Regions from separate parts of the Rhodococcus sp. P4_E4 genome, predicted to be linked through region 2. Evidence: riboswitches for the same ligand, from Rfam matches in the RefSeq annotation. Region 2 holds a riboswitch; each other region holds the start of a gene.
The links. Region 2 has a riboswitch for S-adenosylmethionine ahead of AC1DVN_RS26370 (LLM class flavin-dependent oxidoreductase). Riboswitches for the same ligand answer to the same signal wherever they lie in the genome.
Positions count from the first base shown of each region.

Region 1: linked by a shared signal. The riboswitch ahead of AC1DVN_RS16875 (putative leader peptide) and the one ahead of AC1DVN_RS26370 (LLM class flavin-dependent oxidoreductase) in region 2 are both predicted to bind S-adenosylmethionine.
Region 3: linked by a shared signal. The riboswitch ahead of AC1DVN_RS16850 (amino acid ABC transporter permease) and the one ahead of AC1DVN_RS26370 (LLM class flavin-dependent oxidoreductase) in region 2 are both predicted to bind S-adenosylmethionine.

Region 1 covers NZ_JBFUJB010000015.1:31,208-38,880, forward strand. Annotated here, with positions in the region: gene AC1DVN_RS16860 (ABC transporter substrate-binding protein) at 1-247, shown strand, start outside; gene AC1DVN_RS16865 (FAD-dependent oxidoreductase) at 258-1,367, shown strand; gene AC1DVN_RS16870 (GNAT family N-acetyltransferase) at 1,376-1,966, shown strand; SAM riboswitch class I at 1,984-2,078, shown strand; gene AC1DVN_RS16875 (putative leader peptide) at 2,087-2,176, shown strand; gene AC1DVN_RS16880 (ABC transporter substrate-binding protein) at 2,314-3,951, shown strand; gene AC1DVN_RS16885 (ABC transporter permease) at 3,954-4,952, shown strand; gene AC1DVN_RS16890 (ABC transporter permease) at 4,945-5,835, shown strand; gene AC1DVN_RS16895 (dipeptide ABC transporter ATP-binding protein) at 5,832-7,454, shown strand; gene AC1DVN_RS16900 (LLM class flavin-dependent oxidoreductase) at 7,441-7,673, shown strand, end outside.
Region 2 covers NZ_JBFUJB010000026.1:6,544-14,216, forward strand. Annotated here, with positions in the region: gene AC1DVN_RS26350 (alpha/beta hydrolase) at 1-393, shown strand, start outside; gene AC1DVN_RS26355 (excalibur calcium-binding domain-containing protein) at 446-805, opposite strand; gene AC1DVN_RS26360 (dicarboxylate/amino acid:cation symporter) at 888-2,240, opposite strand; gene AC1DVN_RS26365 (phosphodiesterase) at 2,580-3,485, shown strand; SAM riboswitch class IV at 3,564-3,677, shown strand; gene AC1DVN_RS26370 (LLM class flavin-dependent oxidoreductase) at 3,660-5,006, shown strand; gene AC1DVN_RS26375 (NtaA/DmoA family FMN-dependent monooxygenase) at 5,027-6,394, shown strand; gene AC1DVN_RS26380 (stealth family protein) at 6,446-7,673, opposite strand, start outside.
Region 3 covers NZ_JBFUJB010000015.1:23,316-30,988, reverse strand. Annotated here, with positions in the region: gene AC1DVN_RS16860 (ABC transporter substrate-binding protein) at 1-506, opposite strand, end outside; gene AC1DVN_RS16855 (amino acid ABC transporter ATP-binding protein) at 541-1,326, opposite strand; gene AC1DVN_RS16850 (amino acid ABC transporter permease) at 1,323-2,297, opposite strand; SAM riboswitch class I at 2,489-2,583, opposite strand; gene AC1DVN_RS16845 (sulfite exporter TauE/SafE family protein) at 2,783-3,550, shown strand; gene AC1DVN_RS16840 (HAD-IIA family hydrolase) at 3,588-4,403, shown strand; gene AC1DVN_RS16835 (alternate-type signal peptide domain-containing protein) at 4,691-5,248, shown strand; gene AC1DVN_RS16830 (hypothetical protein) at 5,253-5,819, shown strand; gene AC1DVN_RS16825 (signal peptidase I) at 5,816-6,460, shown strand; gene AC1DVN_RS16820 (SipW-dependent-type signal peptide-containing protein) at 6,444-7,046, shown strand; gene AC1DVN_RS16815 (signal peptidase I) at 7,052-7,673, shown strand, end outside.

The DNA.
Region 1 (7,673 bases), on a different contig from region 2:
GTTCCATGCCAAGCAGTCGGGTGAAACCGAAGTTGTCGGTGAGTTCTCCGGTGCAGGCGACACGCTGCAAGGCCAGATCGCGGTTCTGGTGAAGAAGGACAACGGGTTGATCAAGGCAATCAACGACGCGATCAACCACACGATCGAGAACGGCACGTACCAGCAGATCCTCGAGCGCTGGAACATCACGAATGAAGCCGTCGACACGTCCCTGATCAACCCGCCCGGCCTTCCGAAGACCAAGTGAGCTCTCGTCCATGAGTGAGATTCTCGATGCGATCGTCATCGGTGGAGGACTCGTCGGGTCCTCCACCGCCTGGCGGCTCGCGGCGCGCGGACGTAGCGTCGTTCAGCTGGAACAGTTCGGGCCGGGGCACAAGCACGGTGCGTCGCACGGTACTTCGCGCATCTACCGTCAGGCGTACGACAATCACCTGTACACCGGGTTGGCGGCCGACGCGCTGCCGCTGTGGCGGGAGTTGGAGACCACGACGGACATCGGGTTCCTGGAACTCACCGGTGCCGTTGATCACGGCCTGCCGCAGGCAGTGCAGTCCAAGGCGAAGATACTTCTCGAGGCGGGCATCAAGGGCGAGATCCTCACCCCTGCCGAGGCGTCCGCCCGTTGGCCGGGGCTGCGATTCGACACCACGGTGCTCCATCATCCCGATGCAGGCCGGTTGCACGCGGACCGCGCCGTGACCGCTCTGAAGGCGGGAGCGGTGTTTGCCGGCGCCGAGGTCCGTCACGATGTTCGGGTGTTGGCACTCGCGCGGGCGTCCTACGGCGTGGACGTGGTGACGGACAGTGGAACGCTCGCAGCTCGTCAGGTAGTGATCGCGGCCGGTGCGTGGACTGCGGATCTGATCGAAGACAGCGGTCTCGGCTCCGAGATCGTACTGCCGACACTGCGCACGACACAGGAACAACCGGCACACTTCGCACCGCTCGATCCCGGAGTCGAGTGGCCGAGTTTCGTTCACCACACCGGCGCAGAATTGGAGACCGCGGGGATCTACGGGCTTGGTTCCGAGGACGGGATCAAGATCGGCGAACACGCGACCGGGCCGGTGGTGACTCCGCAGACCCGTGACTACACCCCTGGTGTCGACGGAGAGCAGCGATTGGTGGAGTACGCCGAGTCGTGGTTGCCCGGTGTCGATTCCACCCGTGTCGAGTCGCTCACCTGCCTGTACACGAGCACGCCGGACAGTAACTTCGTCATCGACCGAGTCGGAGCCGTCACGGTGGCGGCGGGGTTCTCGGGGCATGGGTTCAAGTTCGGTCCGGCCTTGGGTGAACTTGTGGCGGACCTCGTCGACGGAACCACCCTCGCTCCGGAAGTTTTCAGGCTGGGGGAGCGTTGACCAGATTCATGGAGGAAAGTGTTGTGGCACTGGAGCTCGGAACTCGACAGCTCGAGGGTGTCGGAGCGGTAGAGGTCTATTCGGTATCGCAGGACGATCCCTTGGCAGCTCCACTGATCGCGGAGTTGGCACTCGAATACAGTTCGCGTTACGGCGGGACTCGCGAAGCGATGCTCGAGGATCTCACGACGTATCCGGCAGAAGAATTTGCCTATCCGCAGGGTGCGCTTCTGGTGCTCACCCACGACGGTCTGCCGATCGCCGGTGGTGCGTTTCGTCAATTCGATTCCACCACTGCCGAACTGAAGAGAATCTGGACATCGGTCGACTATCGGAAGCGCGGCCTCGGCAAGGCCGTCGTTCGCGAGTTGGAACGAGAGATCGAACTTCGTGGATACAACCGGGTGTTTCTCACGACGGGTCCTCGGCAACCCGAGGCCGTCGCGCTGTATCTGTCCAGTGGATACACACCGCTTTACGACGCGTCACTCTCGCCCGAAGAGGTGGGCATCCACCCGTTCGAGAAACAACTTCGGGTCCTCGAAAATGTGACTCGAGCAGCAATTCCTACCGACCGGGTTGACAACACCCGGGTTTAACCTCGTACACTTGCGAACGACCATCCAGAGCGACCGAGAGACCTGGCTCATTGAAGTCGCAGCAACCCCCCGAGTGATCGGGTGCGGGTGCTACCGCCAGGACCGATGGAGGAACACGAAATGAAGGCAGTCGAAGGCGGTTTCGATACCGCCTGGTCGCGTCGTCACGTAGACCTGTGCCGCACCGCGGGATCTTTCTGTACCAACTGACCTCGGTCAGTCATTCACACTCAGGCGAGTCGTCGACAAGTCTGTTTTCTCTTCTCTCACAAGTGATTCGTGCTCGATCGCCTTTCTCGTCTCAGGCGACGGGTGCGCTCTTCGGCATGCCTCTTTAGGAGTTCTTGGTGTCTTCGCCCTCATTCGGTGCCCGCAAACGCGCGACCGTAATCGCCGGTATCGGTGCTGTCTCGGTTCTCGGCACCGTCCTCGCCGGCTGCAGCAGCGGGAGTGACAGTGCTGCCGACGCAGGCCCCGCCCAGTCCGGCGGAACCCTTCGCTACGGTCTGTCGCAGGCGCCGACGTGTGCCGATCCGGCCCAGGCCGGCAGTAACCAGACCGTGTATGTCACTCGGACCGTGGTGGATTCGCTGACCGATCAAAATCCCGACTCCGGAGAGATCACCCCGTGGCTCGCCAAGAGCTGGGAGATCAGCCCCGACGCCGCTAGCTTCACGTTCGTCCTTCGCGACGACGCCACCTTCAGTGACGGCACCCCGGTGACGGCGGATTCGGTGAAGAAGACCTTCGACTCGGTCAAGAATCTCGGACCGAACGCGTCGTTGGCGAAGAGTTACCTGTCCTCGTACACCGGTACCGACGTCGTAGATGCTCACACGGCGAAGATCAATTTCTCCGGACCCAATGTTCAGTTCCTGCAGGCAACTTCGACGCCACAGCTCGGAATCCTCGCCGATTCCACCACCGCGCTGGCATCCGAGCAGCGCTGCCCCGGTGCAGCGGTGATCGCCTCCGGACCGTTCGTGTACACCGACTGGCAGCAGGACAAGAGCGTCAAGATCGCCAAGCGTGCGGGATACAACTGGGCGTCGGACGCGGTCGCGCATCAGGGTGAGGCCTACCTCGACGGCGTCGACTTCACGGTGGTCCCCGAATCCGGTGTGCGGGCAGGCAGCGTGGCCTCCGGCCAGCTCGATGCGGTCAGCGATGCGCTTCCGCAGGATGCGCCGCAGATCGAGGGCGCAGGCGGACGAATCCTCACAAGGCCGAACCCGGGTGTGAGCTTCTTCTTCCAGCCAAACGTCAGTCGCGGCGTTCTCGCCGATCAGGCTGTTCGCCAGGCCATCATTCCCGCGATCAACCGCCAAGAACTCGTCGACACCGTTCTGGATCCGTCGTTCTTCCCGGCCACGAGCCCGTTGGCTCACACCACTCCGCTCTACAGCGACGAATCGAGTGTCGTGACGTACGACGCCGACAAGTCGGCGAAGCTTCTCGACGCGGCTGGTTGGAAGACCGGCAGCGACGGTATCCGCGAGAAGGACGGGCAGAAGCTCACTTTCAGCGTCACCTTCAGTCCGGTGTTCTCGGGTAACCAGGCCATCCTCGAGCTCGTACAGCAGCAGCTCAAGAAGGTCGGCGTCGACTTGCAGCTCAACCTGGTCTCGAACGGTGAATGGACCGAGAAGGGAGTATCGGGTGATTACGATTCGCTGTATTACAACAGCACTCGCGCGGACGCCGACATCCTGCGGGCATCGTTCAGCACAGAGGGCCGCAACCTGAACCGTCGCGGCGCAGATCCGGAGCTCGACAAGGTTCTCACAGACCAGCTTGCAGCCACGGACAACGGCCAACGCGGCGAACTGGTATCCACTGCACAGGAATTGATCCTCGACCGTGGACTCTCCATCCCCACCATCGAGCTCTCACAGGCCATCGGTGCCGGATCGAGTGTGCAGGACCTGAACTTCGAAGCCTCTTCACGCCTGCAGTTCTACGACGCATGGTTGTCGGGTAAGTAATCATGACTCGATACGTACTCACCCGACTGGGTCAGGCCGCAGTGGTCCTGTGGGCCGCCTTCACCATCTCGTTCGTGATTCTGTTCCTCCTGCCGAGTGATCCCGTCAGCATGGCTGCCGACTCGTCCGGTCAGGGTGTCGCAGTGGATCAGGCTGCGCTCGATCAGCTTCGGGCGCGGTACGGCTTGGACCAGTCGGTGTGGGTGCAGTACTGGACGTCGCTGACAAATGCTCTTCGCGGCGATTTCGGTACATCGATCTCCACCGGTCAGCCGGTGACGGATGCCATCTTCTCGGCGCTGCCCAGCACTCTGGTGCTGGCAACCACCGCTTTGGTTCTGGCCGTGTTGTTCGGAGTGGCGATCGCGTTCTTCGCTACCTACACCCGCAAGCGGTGGCTCGCGAACCTGTTGTTCTCGCTGCCGCCGCTGGGTGTGGCAGTGCCTACTTTCTGGGTGGGCCTGATTCTTCTGCAACTCTTCTCGTTCCGTCTGCACATCTTCCCGGCATTCGGAGACAAGGGATTCGCAACGGTGATTCTTCCGGCGATCACCTTGGCGATCCCGACCGGCGCGGTGATCGCGCAGGTGCTCACGACCAGCCTGCAGTCGACGCTACGTTCGCCGCATGTGGAGACTGCGTACGCCAAGGGCGCAAGCCGTTGGCGCGTGCAGACCCGTCACGCGTTGCGACTGGCGAGCATTCCGGCATTCACCATTGCCGGTGTGCTGGTCGGCACGCTGCTCGCCGGCTCGGTGGTTGTGGAAACGGTGTTCTCTCGCGCGGGCGTCGGCCGTCTGACACAGACGTCGGTGATGGCGCAGGACATCCCGGTGGTGCAGGGAGTCGTTGTGTTCGCCTCTCTCGTGTTCGTGCTCGTCAACCTCGCGGTCGACCTCTTCTACCCCTTGATAGATCCACGGATCATCCAGACGAAGAAGAGTCACACCGAAAAGTCGAATACCGAAAGCTCGACCGATCTGGAGCCGGCTCATGTCTGACACATTGATCGAACCCCTACTCCTCGATCCGAGCGTCGAGGCGAAGACACCTGTTGTTTCGCGCCGAAAGTCCACGGCCATCGGCTGGATCCGAAAGCCCGGCTTGGTGATTCCGGTGTTGATCGTGTTGCTTGCCATCGGCTTTGCCGTCGCACCCGGATTTTTCGCCAGCGGCGATCCGTTGTCCGGTGTCCCGGCGGACAAACTGCAGGGCCCGAGCCTGGCTCACTGGTTCGGAACCGACAATCTCGGACGTGACCTGTACACACGGTTCGTGCACGGCGCCGCGCTGTCCCTGACCGCAACCTTGGTGGCGGTCGGAATCGCATTGGTGGCGGGATCGATAATCGGTTTGCTCGCGGGCTTTGTCGGTGGCGTCGTCGACGCCGTGCTGATGCGCATCGTCGACGTGCTGCTGTCCATTCCGGCACTGCTGCTCTCGTTGGCCCTTGTCACCGCACTCGGCTTCGGCACCATCAACGTCGCCATCGCGGTCGGCGTCAGTATGGTCGCCAATTTCGCGCGAGTGATGCGTGCCGAAGTGATGCGGGTGCGCGGAGCTCAGTACGTCGAGGCTGCGTTCAGTTCAGGTGTGCAGTGGCTCGGTGTCCTGCGTCGGCACGTGCTTCCCAACTCCTACGCGCCGGTGGTCGCGCTGTCCGCTGTCGAGTTCGGGCAGGCAGTACTGGCCGTGTCGGCTCTGAGCTTCTTGGGATTCGGCGCCGTTCCGCCTACCCCGGAATGGGGATCGCTGGTATCCGAGGGACGCAATTTCCTCGCCAATGCCTGGTGGATGACAACACTTCCCGGTCTCGCGATTGTCGCCGTGGTCATCTCGGCACACCGTATCGGCCACGAGATCGAAAGGAACAACCGGCGATGAGCACGACTGAGGACCAGTTGCTTTCCGTCACCGACTTACAGATCGCCTACGGCGCCGAACCCGCGGTATCCGGCGTGAGCTTCTCCGTCGGTCGGGGCGAAGTAGTTGCGGTGGTCGGGGAATCGGGTTCCGGTAAGTCGACCACGGCACACGCGATATTGGGTCTGCTCGCCGGCAGTGGCCACGTCACCGGCGGGACCGTCGAGTTCGAGGGTGAACAGATCGACTCGTATTCCGACCGTGCGTGGCAGCGAATCCGCGGCGCGCGTATCGGTTTGGTGCCGCAGGATCCGACGACCTCGCTCAACCCGGTGACGAGGATCGGCGACCAGGTTGCAGAAGTCCTCCGGATCCACGGCCTCGCAGACCGTCGCAAAGCCCGGTTGGACGCCGTCGAGGTGCTCGAGCGCGCGGGTATCGACCGGCCGGAAATCCGAGCACGCCAGTACCCGCACGAGCTCTCCGGCGGTATGCGGCAACGCGTTCTGATCGGTATCGCGCTCGTCGCGAACCCCGCCCTCATCATCGCCGACGAGCCGACCAGCGCTCTGGACGTCACGGTTCAACGACGCATCCTCGACCACTTGGACGAGCGAATCGCCGAATCCGGTGCCGCCGTGCTCCTGATCACGCACGACCTGGGTGTGGCCGCAGACCGCGCGGACCGGATCCTGGTGATGCAGGGCGGCAGGATCGTCGAATCCGGCCGCACCGCAGATATTCTGGACAACCCGCGACACGAGTACACGAAGAAGCTGCTCGACTCGGCTCCGAGCCTGTCCTCGGGACCGGTCGATCGGCCGGTCCGTCAGGATACGAGCCCGCTGCTGACGTTGACCGGAATCACCAAGCGTTTCAACGTCGGACGCGGGAGTTCGATCACCGCGGTGAACGAGGTATCGCTGACTGTTCCGCGTGGTCAGACGGTGTCGTTGGTGGGGGAGTCTGGCTCCGGCAAGTCGACCACGGCGCGCATCGCCGTGCGGTTGGAGCAGGCGGATGCCGGCACCATCTCCTTCGACGGACACGACATCACGAAGGTCAAGGGCAGCGATCTGCGCGAGCTGCGCCGAAAGATCCAGCTCGTGTACCAGAACCCCTATGCATCACTTGACCCGAAATTGTCCGTCCAGGACATCGTTGCGGAGCCGCTGCGGGCCTTCAAGGTTGGTGGACGCAGCCAGCAGCAGAGTCGTGCAGCAGAGTTGCTCGATCAGGTTGCACTTCCCGAGCAGTTCCTGAGCCGCAAACCGGCCGAACTCTCGGGCGGCCAGCGTCAACGGGTGGCGATCGCTCGTGCGCTTGCGTTGAAGCCGGACCTGCTCGTTCTCGACGAACCTGTGTCCGCTCTCGACGTCTCGGTGCAAGCGCAGATTCTGGCGCTACTCGACGAGTTGCAGCGCGAACTGGGCCTGACCTATCTCTTCATCTCCCACGATCTTGCGGTTGTTCGCCAGATCAGCGACGTCGTCGGCGTCATGCAGGCCGGGCGATTGCTCGAAATCGGCACTACCACCGAGATTTTCGACAATCCCCGAAACGAGTACACACGCACACTTCTCGACGCGATCCCCGGGCGGGATCATTCGACACGAAAGGCCGAACATGTCCGAGCGTAGTTCCGGAGCATTCCTGGTCGGCCTCGAATTCGAGGGAACCGGAGCTCATCCGTACTCCTGGCGACGCGAGGATTCGCGCGCCGAAGATCTGTTCACGCCGTCGTACTGGGTGGACCTGGTGACCGCCGCGGATCGGGGTGGGGTGGATCTGGCGTTCCTCCCTGACTCGTTCGGACTGCAATCCGAGGGCCAGCACGCAGTGCGGGGCAGATTGGAGGC
Region 2 (7,673 bases):
CTCGGCCGAACTGCCGTCCAGGCCACGATTTCTTCTCGAAGCGGAGATCCGGCCAACATCTGGGGTGTGCCAGGGGGCCCGGAGTGGGAGGCACATGATTCGTTGATCAACGCAGAGAAGTTGCGTGGCAAGGAAATCTACGTGTCGACGGCAAATGGTCGTCCTGGATCTGACGAGACGCTGCAGACTCCGGAACTACTCGAGCGTCTGGTGATCGGCGGCGGCATCGAGGTTGCTGCGCATGCCTGCACCAAGATGTTCGACGCGCGGTTGCAGGAGCTGAAGATTCCGGCGCAGGTAGATTACGAGCCGAACGGCACACACGCGTGGGCATATTGGCGTGAACGACTACCCAAGGCGTGGCCGACTTTGTCCCGGGCGTTGGGCGTCTGACGGTTCGACAACAGTGCTCGGGTTGTGGGTGCACCACAACCCGAGCGTTGGATCACTCGCAGGCGATGCCGTCGTTGTCCCGGTCGAGATGCGGGGCATATCCGTTCTGGCCCCGGTACAACGGAGCTGCGCCGGCGTTACGCACGGCAGTGCAGTTCTGGTAATACCGCGCCGGTGCGGGAGTGTTCTGCGGCGCCGGCTGGTTCTGGGGCGCTTGCGGAGCGGGCGGTGCAGGCGGTGCGAAGACCGGGGGAAGGAACGGCTGGACTGCGTCGGCAGAGCCAGTCGGAATCATGCGTGCGATCTCGATCGGTAGGAAATCGAAAACCGTGGATGCCTGAGCGGCGGGTGCGGCAACCAGAGTGATTGCGGCGCAACCTGCGATGCTGAATGCCAGACGGCGGAGCTTCATGTGACCTCGTGTTCAAATGGGCAGCCCTTCCACTTCTGAGGGCTGTGCCGGCTGAGCATACTGGTCATAACGACCAAATGGTTTATTTCGGTAAGGGTGAAACCTGGGGTGAAAAGCAGCGTCCCCGCACCGTGTTGCTCGGGTGTGCGACGATGACCGGAACCAGAGCCTGGCCGGTGACGTTGACTGCGGTACGGCCCATGTCGACGATCGGTTCGACTGCGAGGAGCAGTCCGACGCCGGCCAGGGGAAGACCCAGGGTGGAGAGTGTGAGTGTGAGCATGACTGTCGCACCCGTAGTTCCGGCCGTTGCTGCCGAGCCGATGACCGAAACGACGACGATCAGCAGGTAATCGGTGAAGGTCAGCGGAACGTCGTAGAAGCCGGCGACGAAGATTGCCGCGATCGCGGGATAGATTGCGGCGCAACCGTCCATCTTCGTGGTGGCACCGAGCGGAACGGCGAACGAGGCGTACTCACGCGGAACACCGAGGTTGCGTTCGGTGACGCGTTCGGTCAGCGGCAGGGTGCCGATCGACGAGCGCGAGACGAATCCGAGCTGAGTTGCGGGCCAGACACCGGAGAAGAAGCTTCGAACCGAGAGACCGTGTGCGGCAATCAGGATGGGGTAGACCACGAAGAAGACAATGGCCAGACCGATGTAGATGGCTGCGGTGAAGACGCCCAGCGAGCCGATCGCATCCCAGCCGTAGGTGGCGACAGCGTTGGCGATCAGCGCGGCGGTGCCGATCGGGGCGAGGCGGATGATCCACCACAGGACCTTCTGGACGATCGCGAGCAGCGAAGCGTTGAACTCGAGGAACGGCGCAGCCTTGGGACCGATCTTGAGTGCAGCAATGCCGATTGCGCCGGCGATGACGAGCAGCTGCAGGACGTTGAAGCTCAGCGATGTAGTCGCCACGCCTTCGGCGACGGAAGTCTTTGCACCCAACCCCAGGAAGTTGTTCGGAACCAGTCCGGTGATGAACGCCCACCAGGAGCCGGAGCTCTTGGGTTCCTTCGCTGCTTCGGCGGCGACGTCGGTCCGTGAACCGGGATCGGTGATCAGGCCGACGACGATGCCGATGATCACAGCAATGAAAGCGGTGATCGCGAACCAGAGCAAGGTCTGCACGGCCAGGCGAGCTGCATTGGCGACCTGGCGCAGGTTGGCGATGGAGCTGACAATGGCGGTGAACACCAGCGGGATCACCGCAACGGTGAGCAGCTTGACGTAACTCGAACCGATGGTCTGTACGGTGCCGACCAACCAGTTGACGTTGCCGTCGGCTGCATCAGGCATTGCCCGGGCGACGAGACCGATGATGACACCGAGTACGAGACCGGCGACGATCTGCGGTCCGAATGCCGTCGCCCAGGACGGAAAACGGGACGTGGACTTTTCCGGCACGCCGGTGGAGGTGGAGCTGGGCATGACTATGCCTTTCGAAAATCAAGGGAGCGAAACGCAGCGCGGCACCAGAGGCCGGGCAGATTCGAAGAAATGTTTCCTGGTACGCGTCAGGTCAGAGCGAGCGCGTACACATTGCGCTCGCCTGCAGGCGAAGGTCGACGTAACGCCGACTGGTCAGGAACAACACTGTCCACACACTACTCGCAGCTTCAACTACTCGATCCCGAGGGTCGCCGCGGGAGTTCGCTTCGTGTTCGTCGGGCGTGCCCCGATCAGTCACTGTTGGTCGGTTGACTAGTCTCGACGATCAGTAGGTGCCGCACCGGCGCCTAAGCGTCGGCAAGCGGAAGCGAGAGACCGATGAGCGTTCGGAATGCCGAGTACCCGCGTCCGAAGCATTTCCTGGTGCACCTCAGTGACACGCATCTGGTGGCTCAGGGGGAGTTGTACGACGCCGTGGATGCGTCGACGAGATTGCGGGAAGTGCTCAGCGGGATCGTGGCCTCGGGCGCACGCCCGGATGCACTGATATTCACCGGCGACCTGACCGACCAGGGACACCCCGACGCATACGCGGAATTGAAAGCCATCGTGGAACCCGTGGCGGCCGAGATCGATGCGCAGGTCATCTGGGCGATGGGCAACCACGACGACCGCTCTACTTTCAGGTCTCTGCTGTTGGGCGAGGACGCCACCGATCATCCCGTCGACAACGTCTACGACCTTGACGGACTGCGGGTGATCACCCTGGATTCGTCGGTTCCCGGTCACCACTACGGTGAGATCTCGGATCGTCAATTGGATTGGCTACGCTCAGAATTGGCGGCGCCCGCGCCCGACGGAACAATTCTGGCGCTGCATCATCCGCCGGTTCCGTGCATTCAGGATCTCGCGGTTCTGGTGGAGTTGCGCGATCAGTCCCGGTTGGCAAACGTCTTGCGTGGCAGCGACGTCCGGGCGATTCTTGCCGGGCACCTGCACTATTCGACGACGGCGACGTTCGCCGGCATTCCGGTGTCCGTGGCGTCGTCGACGTGTTACACCCAGGACTTGAACGTGGAAGTCGGTGGTCAGCGTGGTCGTGACGGGGCTCAGGGGTGCAACCTGGTGCACGTCTACGACGAGACAATTGTTCATTCGGTCGTTCCACTCGGCGCGCACGTGACGGTCGGTGAGCCTGTCGACGCGGCTGAGGGTGCCCGGAGGCTCAGTGCTGCCGGCATTCGAATCCTCGAGAGCGAAAAGGCGGCACGCTCGATCATCTGAGGTGGCAGGCGGTTTCCGGCACCCCCGCGCAGTTCTGGGCGATTGCCGGGCGGTCGCGTACTCACTACCGTCGAGGTAGGTGCAGAGCTCCAGCAACAAGGACCGGCTAGCTGGACGGCAACCCTTCATGCCGATGGGGTGCCCCGGAATCACACCTGGCGATACGCGCGGTGCGTGTCGCAAGCGGCAGTCGCCACGAGAACCGTCAGTCGGGTGCTGACGGTTTCTGCGGTCGGCACTGTGCGCTCCCGAGTAGTTCTCGAACAGGAGTATGCGCCGATGACCTCCACCCCCTCTTCTCATCTTGCTCCGTTGCATCTCGCCGTAGCGCTGGACGGTGCCGGTTGGCACCCAGCGGCCTGGCGAGAGCCGCACTCGCGCCCGAGTGAGCTGTTCAGCGCGTCGTATTGGACTGACGTGGTGACGACCGCCGAGCGTGGTCTGCTCGATTTCGTCACCATCGAGGACAGTCTCTCGGTGCCGGCCAACCCACTCGAGCCCGTCGACGACGCGGTTGATCGGGTGCGTGCTCGGCTCGACGCACATCTCGTGGCCGCCCGACTGGCACCGATCACGAGCAACATCGGCTTGATCCCGACCATCACCACCATTCACACCGAGCCGTTCCACGTGTCCAAAGCCGTTGCCACGCTTGATTACACCTCGCGCGGTCGCGCCGGATGGCAGGTGAAGGTTTCGGCGTCGGAATCCGAGGCAGCACAGTTCGGGCGTCGCGACATCCCCGCGCTCACCGATGCCGACCGTCAGTCGATCGTTTCAGGCGTCCTCCCGGACTTCGTGCGCGACCTGTTCGACGAAGCTGCGGAGGCGGCTGACGTAATCCGGCGACTCTGGGACAGCTGGGAGGACGGCGCCGAGATCCGCGACGTGGAGCAGCGCCGGTTCATCGACCGAGACAAGTTGCACTACATCGACTTCGAGGGAAAGTACCTCTCGGTCCGTGGACCGTCGGTGACTCCGCGCCCGCCGCAGGGGCATCCCGTCGTTACCGCGTTGGCACATCAGCGGGTCGCGTACGAGCTGGCGGCGCGGACGGCCGATCTGGTGTTCGTGACGCCGTTCGACGACGAGCAGGTCACGGCAATCCTGGGTGACGTGCGAGCAGCCGAAGAACACGTGCAGCGCACCGGCGAACCTCTTCGGGTCTTCACCGACATCGTCGTCTTCTTCGATACGCCGGAAGAAACCGGAAAGGAACGGCTCGCTCGTCTCGACGCGCAGGCCGGCACCGAATACCGTTCGGACGCGCTGACCTTCACCGGCTCTGCTGCGGAGTTGGCGGATCTCCTGCTCCGGTGGCAGCAGTTGGGAATCGACGGCTTCCGGTTGCGGCCGGGCGTCCTCGTGGACGACCTCGACGCCATCGCCGGTGAGCTGGTGCCTGAATTGCAGCGACGCAACGTATTCCGCACCGAATATCCGCAGACGAATCTTCGCGGACTCCTTGGTCTACCCATCGACGTTCCCAACCGCTACGCCGCCGGCACTCCGGCCGCCTGACAGACGAGGAATAGATTTTCATGAGTTCTCAGAAGCGTAAGCAGGTCATCCTGGGTGCCTACCTCGGCGGCGTCAACCATCACACTGCATGGTGGGATCCGCAGGCGGGCAGCCAGATAGAGTTCGATTCTTTCGAGCACACCGCTCGAACCGCCGAGCGTGGGAAGTTCGACTTCTTCTTCCTCGCCGAAGGCCTCGCCCTTCGTGAGCGTGCGGGACAGATTTTCGACCAAGACATCATCGGTAGGCCAGACACCTTCACGGTCCTTGCGTCGTTGGCGGCAGTAACCGAACACCTCGGATTGGCCGGCACCATCAACGCCACGTTCAACGAGCCTTACGAACTGGCCCGCCAATTCGCGACGCTCGATCAGTTGTCCGGAGGGCGTGCCGCCTGGAACGTCGTCACCTCGTTCGACGCATTCACCGGCCAGAACTTTCGCCGCGGCGGATACCTCGACCGCGCGCAACGATACGAGCGTGCGGAGGAGACCGTAGCGCTGGTGCGTGAACTGTGGGATTCGTGGCGAAGCGACGACATCGTGGCCGACAAGGCATCAGGGCGCTTTCTCGCGAGACCGGATGCCGGTGAATTCGCTTTTCATGGATCGCATTTCGACGTGAACGGCCGATTCACAGTGCCGCGTAGCCCGCAAGGGCGCCCGGTTATTCTGCAGGCCGGGGTGTCGCCGCAGGGGCGCGATTTTGCTGCCGGCAATGCCGACGCGATCTTCTCACCGTACGGTCAGTTGCCCGAGGCGGCCGATTTCTATCGCGATATCAAAGCACGTGCCGTCGCGGCCGGACGTGACCCGGGCGACATCAAGATCCTGCCGTCGGCGAGTTTTGTTCTCGGCACCTCGGAGGCAGATGCGATCGAGAAATACCGAGAGATTCGCGACCAGCAGGTCACCGGCCAGACCGCTTTGGTTCTGCTCGAACAGATCTGGAATCTCGATCTGTCGAAGTACGACCCCGAAGGACCACTACCCGACATCGCTCCGGATCCCGAGGCTCCGCCGATCATCCAGGGCCGCGCCTTCATTCACCAAGATCGTTTCGCGACCGTCGCAAAACTGCGCGCGGTAGCCGAGAGCAAGAAGTTGAATCTGCGCGAAGTGGTGATCGATCAGTTCGAGCGTGGACCGATCGTCGGTACACCGCAGCAGGTTGCCGAGAAAATAGATTCGTTTGTCAGCAACGACGGTTCGGACGGATTCATCCTCGGGTCGCACCTCGTGCCGACTGGCCTCGACGAGTTCGTCGACGACGTGGTGCCGCTGCTGCAGGATCGAGGTGTTCTCCGCAGTGACTACGAAGGAACGACGTTGCGTGACAATCTCGGACTGCCCATCCCGGTGCAGCGGGAGCGTGCGACAGCACGCTGATCGACCGAAGTAGCAAGGGCCCAGCCGAAATCGGCTGGGCCCTTGTTTCGTCTAGGCTTCCCAGGGCGCCGGGATGGGGTAGTAGCTCTCCAGGAACTCCGTGATCTTGCGTGTGCGAAGTTCCAGATCGATCTCCGGAGCGCTGCCGTCGTTGAGGCAGAAGAAGTCCATGGAGCGCTTGGCGAGCAGTGAGTCCATGTCGCGCAAACCGGCTTTGACCGTCGTATCGACGTATTTGACGGCGGCGGACTTCTGCACCACCGACCGTCCACTCATGAGCGTGTAGTAGTGGTACAGCGAATTGGTCACCGAGATATTGGAACTCGCGCGGAAGGTGCTTGCTGCAGTGGCCGCGAAGTCTTCGGCGAACTCGCGTTCCATCTCGGCCATCACGCTCTTGCGTAGTGGCGTCGCTGCGTGCTCCAGATGTCTGGTGGTCATCAGACCGAAGCGGTCCTGTAGCAGACGGCGGTTGACGCGAGCCGCATTCTCGAACCCGCTGCGGTCGTTGTCGTTGTGTCCCAATCCGATTCTGGTGTCGGCCTCGATGAACATGCTGATCCCACCGGGGGAGAAGAACATGTCCGGGCCGACGGGGCGACCGAAGAACATGTCGTCATTGGAGTAGAGGAAATGCTCTGCCAGACCCGGAATATGGTGCAGCTGGCACTCGACAGCTTGAGAATTGTGGGTGGGCAACACACTTGGATCGGCGAAGAACTTTTCGCTGGGCATGAACGTGACTCGCGGATCGTCGGCAAGCCAGTCCGGACGATCGGAATCGGTTGCGACGAAGATCCGCCGGATCCACGGCGCGTACATGTGGATGGATCGAAGCGCGTATTTGAGCTCGTCGATCTGACGGAAGCGCGCTTCTGATTCGTCGCCCTCTCCGACGATGTAGTTCTGCATGCGCTTGGCGCGCTGAGCCTGAAACTCCTTGGAAGAGCCGTCGACCCAGGAAAAGACCAGATCGATATCGAAGCTGATATCGGAGGCATGATCGGCGAACATGTTCTCGATAGTCGGCCAGATCCGGCCGAATCGCTCGACGGTTCCTCGGACAGCTTCTTCGGGGAGGACGGTTCGTCGTGTCAGTGAGTTCTCGACGGGTAGGACGATTTCTTCGTCGGAAATCGACCACAATTCGATTTGAACGCCGATGTTCGCGCCGTAGTTCATGCCGCTTGCGACGTGAACCCGCGGACGGAACAAGCGGAAGATCCGTGACTTGTTGGTTTTCGACAGGGCACCGTCCGCGACAAGGAGCGCTGGGCTC
Region 3 (7,673 bases), on a different contig from region 2:
GAGCCCTTCTTGGCTTCGAAGGCCAGGGTGTCGAGTCGGTAGGTGGCGAAGTCGTACTTCTCTTTACGCTCTTCCGTCACAGTCACATTGGACAGGAATGCATCAGCCTCGCCGGAATCGATGCGGACGAAGTTCTGTGCCCAGTCTGCGGTCTGCAGGTCGACCTTCAAACCGAGAACATCACCGATCAGGTAGGCGAAGTCGGTCTCGGAACCGATGAGAGTGGTGTCGTCGTCGGCGTAGAAGCGGAGCGGCGGAGCGGCACCGGCACTACCGGTGACGCGCAGCGTGCCACGATCGCGAATGTCCTGAGGTAGCTCGGCGGCAATGGAATCGACTTTGTCGGTGGTGATGCGGTTCTGATCGGCAGTGAGGTTGTAACCCGCAGCAGCGGTGACCTGGGCGCCGTCGGACTCCGCGTCCGCGCTGCTGCACGCAGCGCTGAGCAGTCCGACTGTGGCAAGAGCCGAGATCAGAAAAGTCGCGCGACGGGATGGGGAGAACATCAATATTTCCTTCCGGGAATGAGTCTGGGTCGCGTCAGAGGACGCGGGAGAGAAAAGCTTTGGTCCGTTCGTGGACCGGATTGTCGATCACCTGCGAAGGTGGGCCCTGTTCGACGATGACGCCGCCGTCCATGAAGACCGCAGTGTCCGCCACTTCCCGAGCAAATCCGACCTCGTGTGTGACGATCACCAAGGTGGCGCCGTCACGGGCCAACTGAGCGAGGACCTCGAGAACCTCGCCGACCAGTTCCGGGTCGAGCGCCGACGTCGGCTCGTCGAAGAGAATGACCGCCGGCCGCAGTGCCAGCGCTCGCGCTATCGCGACGCGCTGTTGCTGGCCACCGGAGAGTTGGCGGGGATACTCGTCCGCCTTGTCCCCCACTCCCACTCGCTCGAGCAGTGCGCGGGCCTCGCGGTACACCTCGTCACGATCACGCTTCTGGGCCGAGAGCGGCGCTTCCACCACGTTTTCCAGCGCGGTCAGGTGCGGAAACAGGTTGAAGTTCTGGAACACGAATCCGATGTGCGAACGCTGTTTCAGGATCTCGCGGTCACGCAGTTCGTGGAGCCGGTTTCCCTTGCGCCGGTACCCGATCAGTTCTCCGTCGATCCGCACGGTCCCGCGGTCGACCTTCTCGAGGTGATTGAGGGTGCGCAGCAAGGTGGACTTACCGGAACCAGACGGACCGAGAATGACGGTCACTTCGCCCTTGCGGACCAGGAGATCAACGCCGGCAAGTACTTCCAGCGTGCCGAACGACTTGTGAATTCCGCGCGCTTCGACGGCATACACCGTCTCTTCGGCCAGTTCTGCGGTCATCGGGTCGCACCTCTCGGAATATCGAGACGCGCATCTCGAATCTCTTCGAACTTCTTGCGCGCCTTCTGTACCGGAGTCAACGGAAGCGCACGGGCGGATCCTCGTGCATAGTGGCGCTCCACGTAGTACTGACCGATCGAGAGCAACGTCGTGAGGATGATGTACCAGATCGTGGCGACCATCAGCAGGGGCACGACTCGTCCGTTGCGGCCGAAGATGACCTGCACCTGGTAGAACAGTTCGGCGATTGCCATGGTGGAGACGATCGACGTTCCCTTGAAGAGTCCGATGACCTCGTTGGCGGCATTGGGGAGGATCGCTCGCATTGCCTGCGGGAGAACGATCTTGAAGAACTGGCGACTGCGCGGAATACCGAGCGAGTGAGCAGCTTCGATCTGGCCGTGATCCACCGAAATGATTCCGGAGCGGATGATCTCGGCCGAGTATGCAGCCTGGTGCAGCGCCAAACCGATGACCGCCGCGGTGAATCCGCCGATCACACCGCTGACCTGGAAGGTGAAGAACTCGGGCCCGAAAGGTATTCCGAGAGAAAGCGTCTGGTACAGGTATGTGATGTTGAACCAGAAGAGCAGCTGCACGATGAGTGGAATCGAGCGGAAGGCCCAGATGTAGGTCCAAGCGATCACCTGCAGGACCGGGTTTTTCGACAACCGACCGAGTGCCAGGAAAACACCGAGACCGAATCCGAGGATCGTCCCCCACAGCGTCAGTTTGATCGTCATCCACAGCGCGGCGAGCACTGATTTCGCGGTGAAGTATTGCGCGAAGGTCGGCCAGTCCCAGCCGGGGTTGACGACGAGTCCGTGGATGAACTGAGCAAGCAGTACCAGCACGACCGCACTGATCACCCAGCGCAGCGGGTGCCAGGTGCGAGCAACGACAAGCTCCGAGTCCGGAAGTTGCGGCTCGGACACCGACTTTTCGGGGCGGACATCGGTGGGCGCGCTCACGGCGCGCTACCTGACGGAGTGGACATGACGAATAGACCTTTCGGGGAATGGGAACGCAGCTGTGGTCTCGAGTTGGTGAGCTCGAGTTGCGAAGACGACGGTTCGGTCAGCGACAGTGACACGAAGCGGTGCGGCACAGATCGATGTGGCGGCGCCTGTGCGGAGCGTGCGAAGTGGAACCCATGTGATGCCTTCCATCGGTCCTGGCGGTAGCACCCGCTCCCGATCGCTCGGGGGGTTGCTGCGACGTCGACGAGCCAGGTCTCTCGGTCGCTCTGGATGGTGAGCAAAGACTAGACCCGAAATGTCTAGTCGTCAAATGTTGTATTTCCCTGCACTGCAAGGGAAATGAAAGATCAACCAGGTTGGAATCGCACTGATTTCAACGGTGTCAGAAGCCGCGTTCGACGTGTTCAATAGAGTGTTCGAACGAAGACCGGGACCGCCGTCTGGACCGACTTTCCCTCTGCCGTACCGTCTGCGGAGTGAGTGGACTCGACGCTTTCTTCATATTGCTGGCCGGCATCGGTGCGGGCGCGATCAACGCCGTGGTCGGCAGTGGAACGCTGATCACGTTCCCGACGCTGGTCGCCTTCGGCATGCCGCCCGTGACCGCGACCATGTCCAACGCGGTCGGGCTCGTCGCCGGCGGAGTTTCCGGCACCTGGGGCTACCGACGCGAGCTGTCCGGACAGTGGGATCGACTGAAGTGGCAGATTCCGGCGTCACTCGCCGGGGCACTACTCGGTTCCTGGTTGCTCATGCATCTACCCGAGAAACTGTTCGAAACCATCGTTCCGGTGCTGTTGGTCCTCGCCCTCGCGCTCGTCCTCCTCCAACCACGCATCCAGGCGTGGGCCAAGAAGCGTTCCACCGAAGAAACGACGCTGTCCACCAAGAGGCTGATGCTCCTGACCGCCGGCACCTTTGCGGTCGGCATCTACGGCGGATACTTCACTGCCGCGCAGGGCATCCTTCTCATCGGTGTGATGGGTGCCATCCTCCCTGAAACCCTCCAACGCATGAACGGCGCGAAGAACCTGCTCTCACTGCTCGTCAACATCGTTGCAGCGGGGATGTACATCACTCTGGCGTTCGATCAGATCAATTGGGCAGCAGCCGGTTTGATCGCTGTCGGCTCGCTCGGCGGTGGCGTCCTGGGCGCCCGCTACGGACGACGCCTGTCCCCCACTGCATTGCGCTACACGATTGTCGTCGTCGGCCTGATCGGGCTGTGGCGCCTTCTCGCTTGATCGCCCACATCGGGCGGCACCCGCACATACTGGAGTCATGACCAGTACAGAAGATCAGACCGGTTGGACCTACCTCATGGACATGGACGGGGTTCTCGTCCACGAGGAGCACTTGATACCTGGAGCGGACACGTTCCTGGCAGAGCTGGCGTCGAACGACATCCCGTACATGGTGCTCACCAACAACTCCATCCGAACCCCGCGTGACCTGCGAGCACGCTTGCTCAATTCGGGACTCGACATCCCGGAGAAGTCGATCTGGACGTCAGCGCTCGCTACCGCGACGTTCCTGGCCAACCAGCGGCCAGGCGGCAGCGCCTACGTGGTCGGCGAATCGGGCCTGACCACTGCCCTGCACGACATCGGTTACGTCCTGACGGACAGTGACCCCGACTACGTCGTACTCGGCGAGACGCGCACGTACTCGTTCGAGGCGATCACCACCGCGATTCGACTGGTCGAGCGTGGTTCGCGGTTCATCGCCACCAACCCCGACGCCACTGGGCCGTCGCGTGACGGCTCGCTGCCGGCCACCGGCTCGGTCGCGGCTCTCATCACCAAGGCAACCGGACGCGATCCCTACTACGTCGGCAAGCCCAACGCCTTGATGATGCGCTCTGCCCTGCGGTCCATCGGCGCCCATTCGGCCAACACGTTGATGATCGGCGACCGGATGGACACCGACATCGTCTGTGGCCTCGAAGCCGGACTGCAGACGATTCTGGTGATGACCGGGATCTCGACCCGCGCGTCGGTGGAGCTCTTCCCGTACCGACCCACAGTCGTTCTCGAGTCGGTCGCCGATCTTGTAGGAATGACAACCGATCCATTCCGTAGCACCGCAAACAATTGATTCAATTGCAAAACAAAACCGCGAGTCGGTAATTAACTGGTAAAAAACACTAGATTTGCCAGGATCCGACTCGTCCACTTTGTCCAGCTGGACAAACAAGCGGTTTCTTTCGAAGGAAGATTGCGTACTGATAGTTATTCGCAGGTCAGAGGCGAATACACCCCCGACAATAGGTGGATCGCAGTCCAAAAAGAAATTTGAGAAAAAGTAGTAACGAATCGTTTGCCGTGGCTGATACTCATGTCTGAACGACCCATTTCGGGTCCCAGACATGAAATGAGATTTTCATGAAGAAGCAGACCAAGGGCGCGATCGCTGCTGCGGCGGCCGGCGCCCTCCTCCTCGGCGGTGCGGGCTCGCTCGCTGTGTGGAGCGACTCGGCCGACGTCAGTGGCGGCGGACCCGTCACTTCCGGTGCACTCGACCTGAGCGCCTGCGCACCGGTCGGCGGCGGTTGGAACTCCCTCAATCCGACGAAGACCGCGATCACCAACATCTCGGCTTACCGCATCGTCACCACCGAGAGCATCGAATACACCTGCGACGTCACAGTGACCGCAGTGGGCGATCGTCTCGCGGCTGTTCTGACCGCTGATACGGCCGGCATCGTTCCAGGTGCCAACAGCGCCGAACTTGCCGCCGCTGTACAGCCGGTTACGACCATCAAGGACGCTGGTGGCAACCCGATTTCACAGATCACCAAGGTACAGAACGGCACGATCGTGCACGTCGGAGTCCGTCTGAACTTCACCGAGGTGGCCAACCAGGTCGCGCAGAATCAGTCGCTGAACTTGGCGGCGATGAAGCTGGTCGTCACTCAGACAGCGCTGACTCCGGCTCCGTAATTTCATGAGGAAAAAGGTCTGGGGAGCGATCGCAGTCGCGGTGGCTGCTGTAGCGGTGTTCGCATCGTCACAGCAGTCGCTCGCGCTGTGGTCCGATTCGGCGAGCGCGAGTGGTGGGACCGCAACCGCTGCAAGCGTCAACCTCACCGTTGGTACATCGGCCGGAACCAGTGCGGCGTACACCCTGGCGAATTTGACGACGGCCACGACGCCTGTGGTCCCGGGAAACACGGTGCAAGCTCCGCTCACCGTCAAGAATTCGGGGTCTGATCCTCTGCAGTGGCGAATGCAGTCGACGAGCGCACTTCCGGGATTCACGTTGACCACGTACGGAGTCGCCAACGAAGGCGCCTGCCCGGCCGGCGTCAACACCGCGGCTCCGGCAGTAACCCCAGTGACGTCCGGATCGATGAATGCATCGCTGCAGTACCCGGTTTCCCCCGCGTACATGCCGACTCCGCTCGCAGCCGGTGGCACCTACATCCTGTGTCTGCGGCTCACGGTGGGTGTTGGTGCGGTTTCCGGTCAGACGACCAACGCCACCTTCACGTTCCAGGCAGGGGCGGCATGACGAAACACTCGACCAAACGCGGTGAACGTACCGGCCCTCTGTGGTGGGTCACCTCTATCGTCAGTTGGACACTGCTGCTGGCGATTTCGGCAGTCATCGTCGCAACCATTGTCATCCCCTTCTTCGCGGGAGCGCAGCGCTTCACGATTCTGACCGGTTCGATGCGCCCGACGTACAACCCTGGATCACTGGTCGTCGTCAAACCTGTCGATCCGTCCGAACTGGGGATCGGTACACCTATTACGTACCAGCTGGAATCGGGTCAGCCGACCGTCGTCACGCACCGGATCATCGCCACAAGTGAAAACCAAAAGGGTGAACGAACTTTCATCACCCAGGGCGACGCGAACGGTGAACGCGACGAGAAAGAAGTACGGCCAGTACAGATCCGGGGAAAGGTCTGGTACAGCCTTCCGTATCTCGGCTACGTCAACACTTGGCTCACCGGAGAGCAGCGCACCGTGATCGTGGTGATAGTCGTGACGACACTACTGCTGTACGCGGCCTACATGATGATCAGCGGCATCCGTGACGGCCGGAAGGAGCGAGCTCGAGCCCGATTGGCGCCTGACCCTGCAGCTTCCAACCTCACCAACTCCGACCAGATCGAGAAAGGCCAGCACGATGCCCTCGCGCCCTGACCGTCCGGCCCACCGGATTCGTCACCTGTTGACCAGCACGCGTTTTCGCGCGCTGCTCGCGCTGGGGATGGTGCTTGGTGTCGGCGGTGTAACCACGCTCGCGGCCTGGACGTCTTCGGCGATGGCGACTTCGGGAAATATCACGACCGGGTCGATCAATCTGCAGTTGAATACCACAATCCAACCCACGCTGACCACGACACTGAACTTCAGCCAACTCGGCAAAACCGGGATGATTCCCGGCGACTCGAACTCCGCCATCGTCAAAGTCAACAACGTGGGGGCAGGCGTGAATCTTCCTCTGAAATACACGATTACTTCCACCAGCGGCGGCGCGCTGACGACCTACTTGCGGATGACTGTGTCGTTGAACGGAACTGTGGCCAACAAATGCACAGATGGCAGCAATGTGGTGTTGTCCTTACCGCTGACACTCACCACAAATCAGGCGGTCGGTGCACCCGACCGTTCGCTGGCTATCGGGGCAACCGACAATCTTTGTGTCTCGGTGACGCTTCCGACGAGTCCGACCCCACCGACGAGCAGCTCGTCGAGCATCGTCCTGAACTTCTCGGCAAAGGTGTGAGCGCCGTGTCACGACACACGAAGATGTCACCGAAAGCCTCGACGCCACGTCGGATTCACGAACTTCTGCTCACCCTCGGTGCCCTCGCCGGTCTGGCATCCATCGGATTGTTCATTGCCGGCTTCGCTTTCGGTATCACTCCGCTGATCTTCAAGAGCGGATCGATGTCTCCCACGATCGAGACCGGTGCTCTGGCATTCGCGCGCACCGTGCCTGCTTCGGAAGTTCAGGTCGGTGACATCGTCAGTGTCTACGACAACCAAGGCGTTCGAATCACCCATCGTGTCGAGACGGTCGAGCAGCAAGGCAACAATCTTGCAATTGCACAGCTGCGCGGCGACGCGAATCCCGTCACAGACCCAGATCCTTACGTCATCACCGAAGCGGATCGAGTTTTCTTCAGCATCAACCGCCTCGGCTACGTGGCCGTCTGGCTGTCCGGACCGAGTGGGCTTGTGCTTGGTGCGATTGCTGTCGGAGGACTGCTGTACATCGCATTTCGCCCACGGAAAAGACCGGATGAAGGGGAACCCAGGCTGGATCGTCAGGACGCGCACGGCGATTCCCACGCCTTCAAGGCAATCATCGCATTGACAACGGTCGGTCTCAGCGTGGCGGGCATTGCGA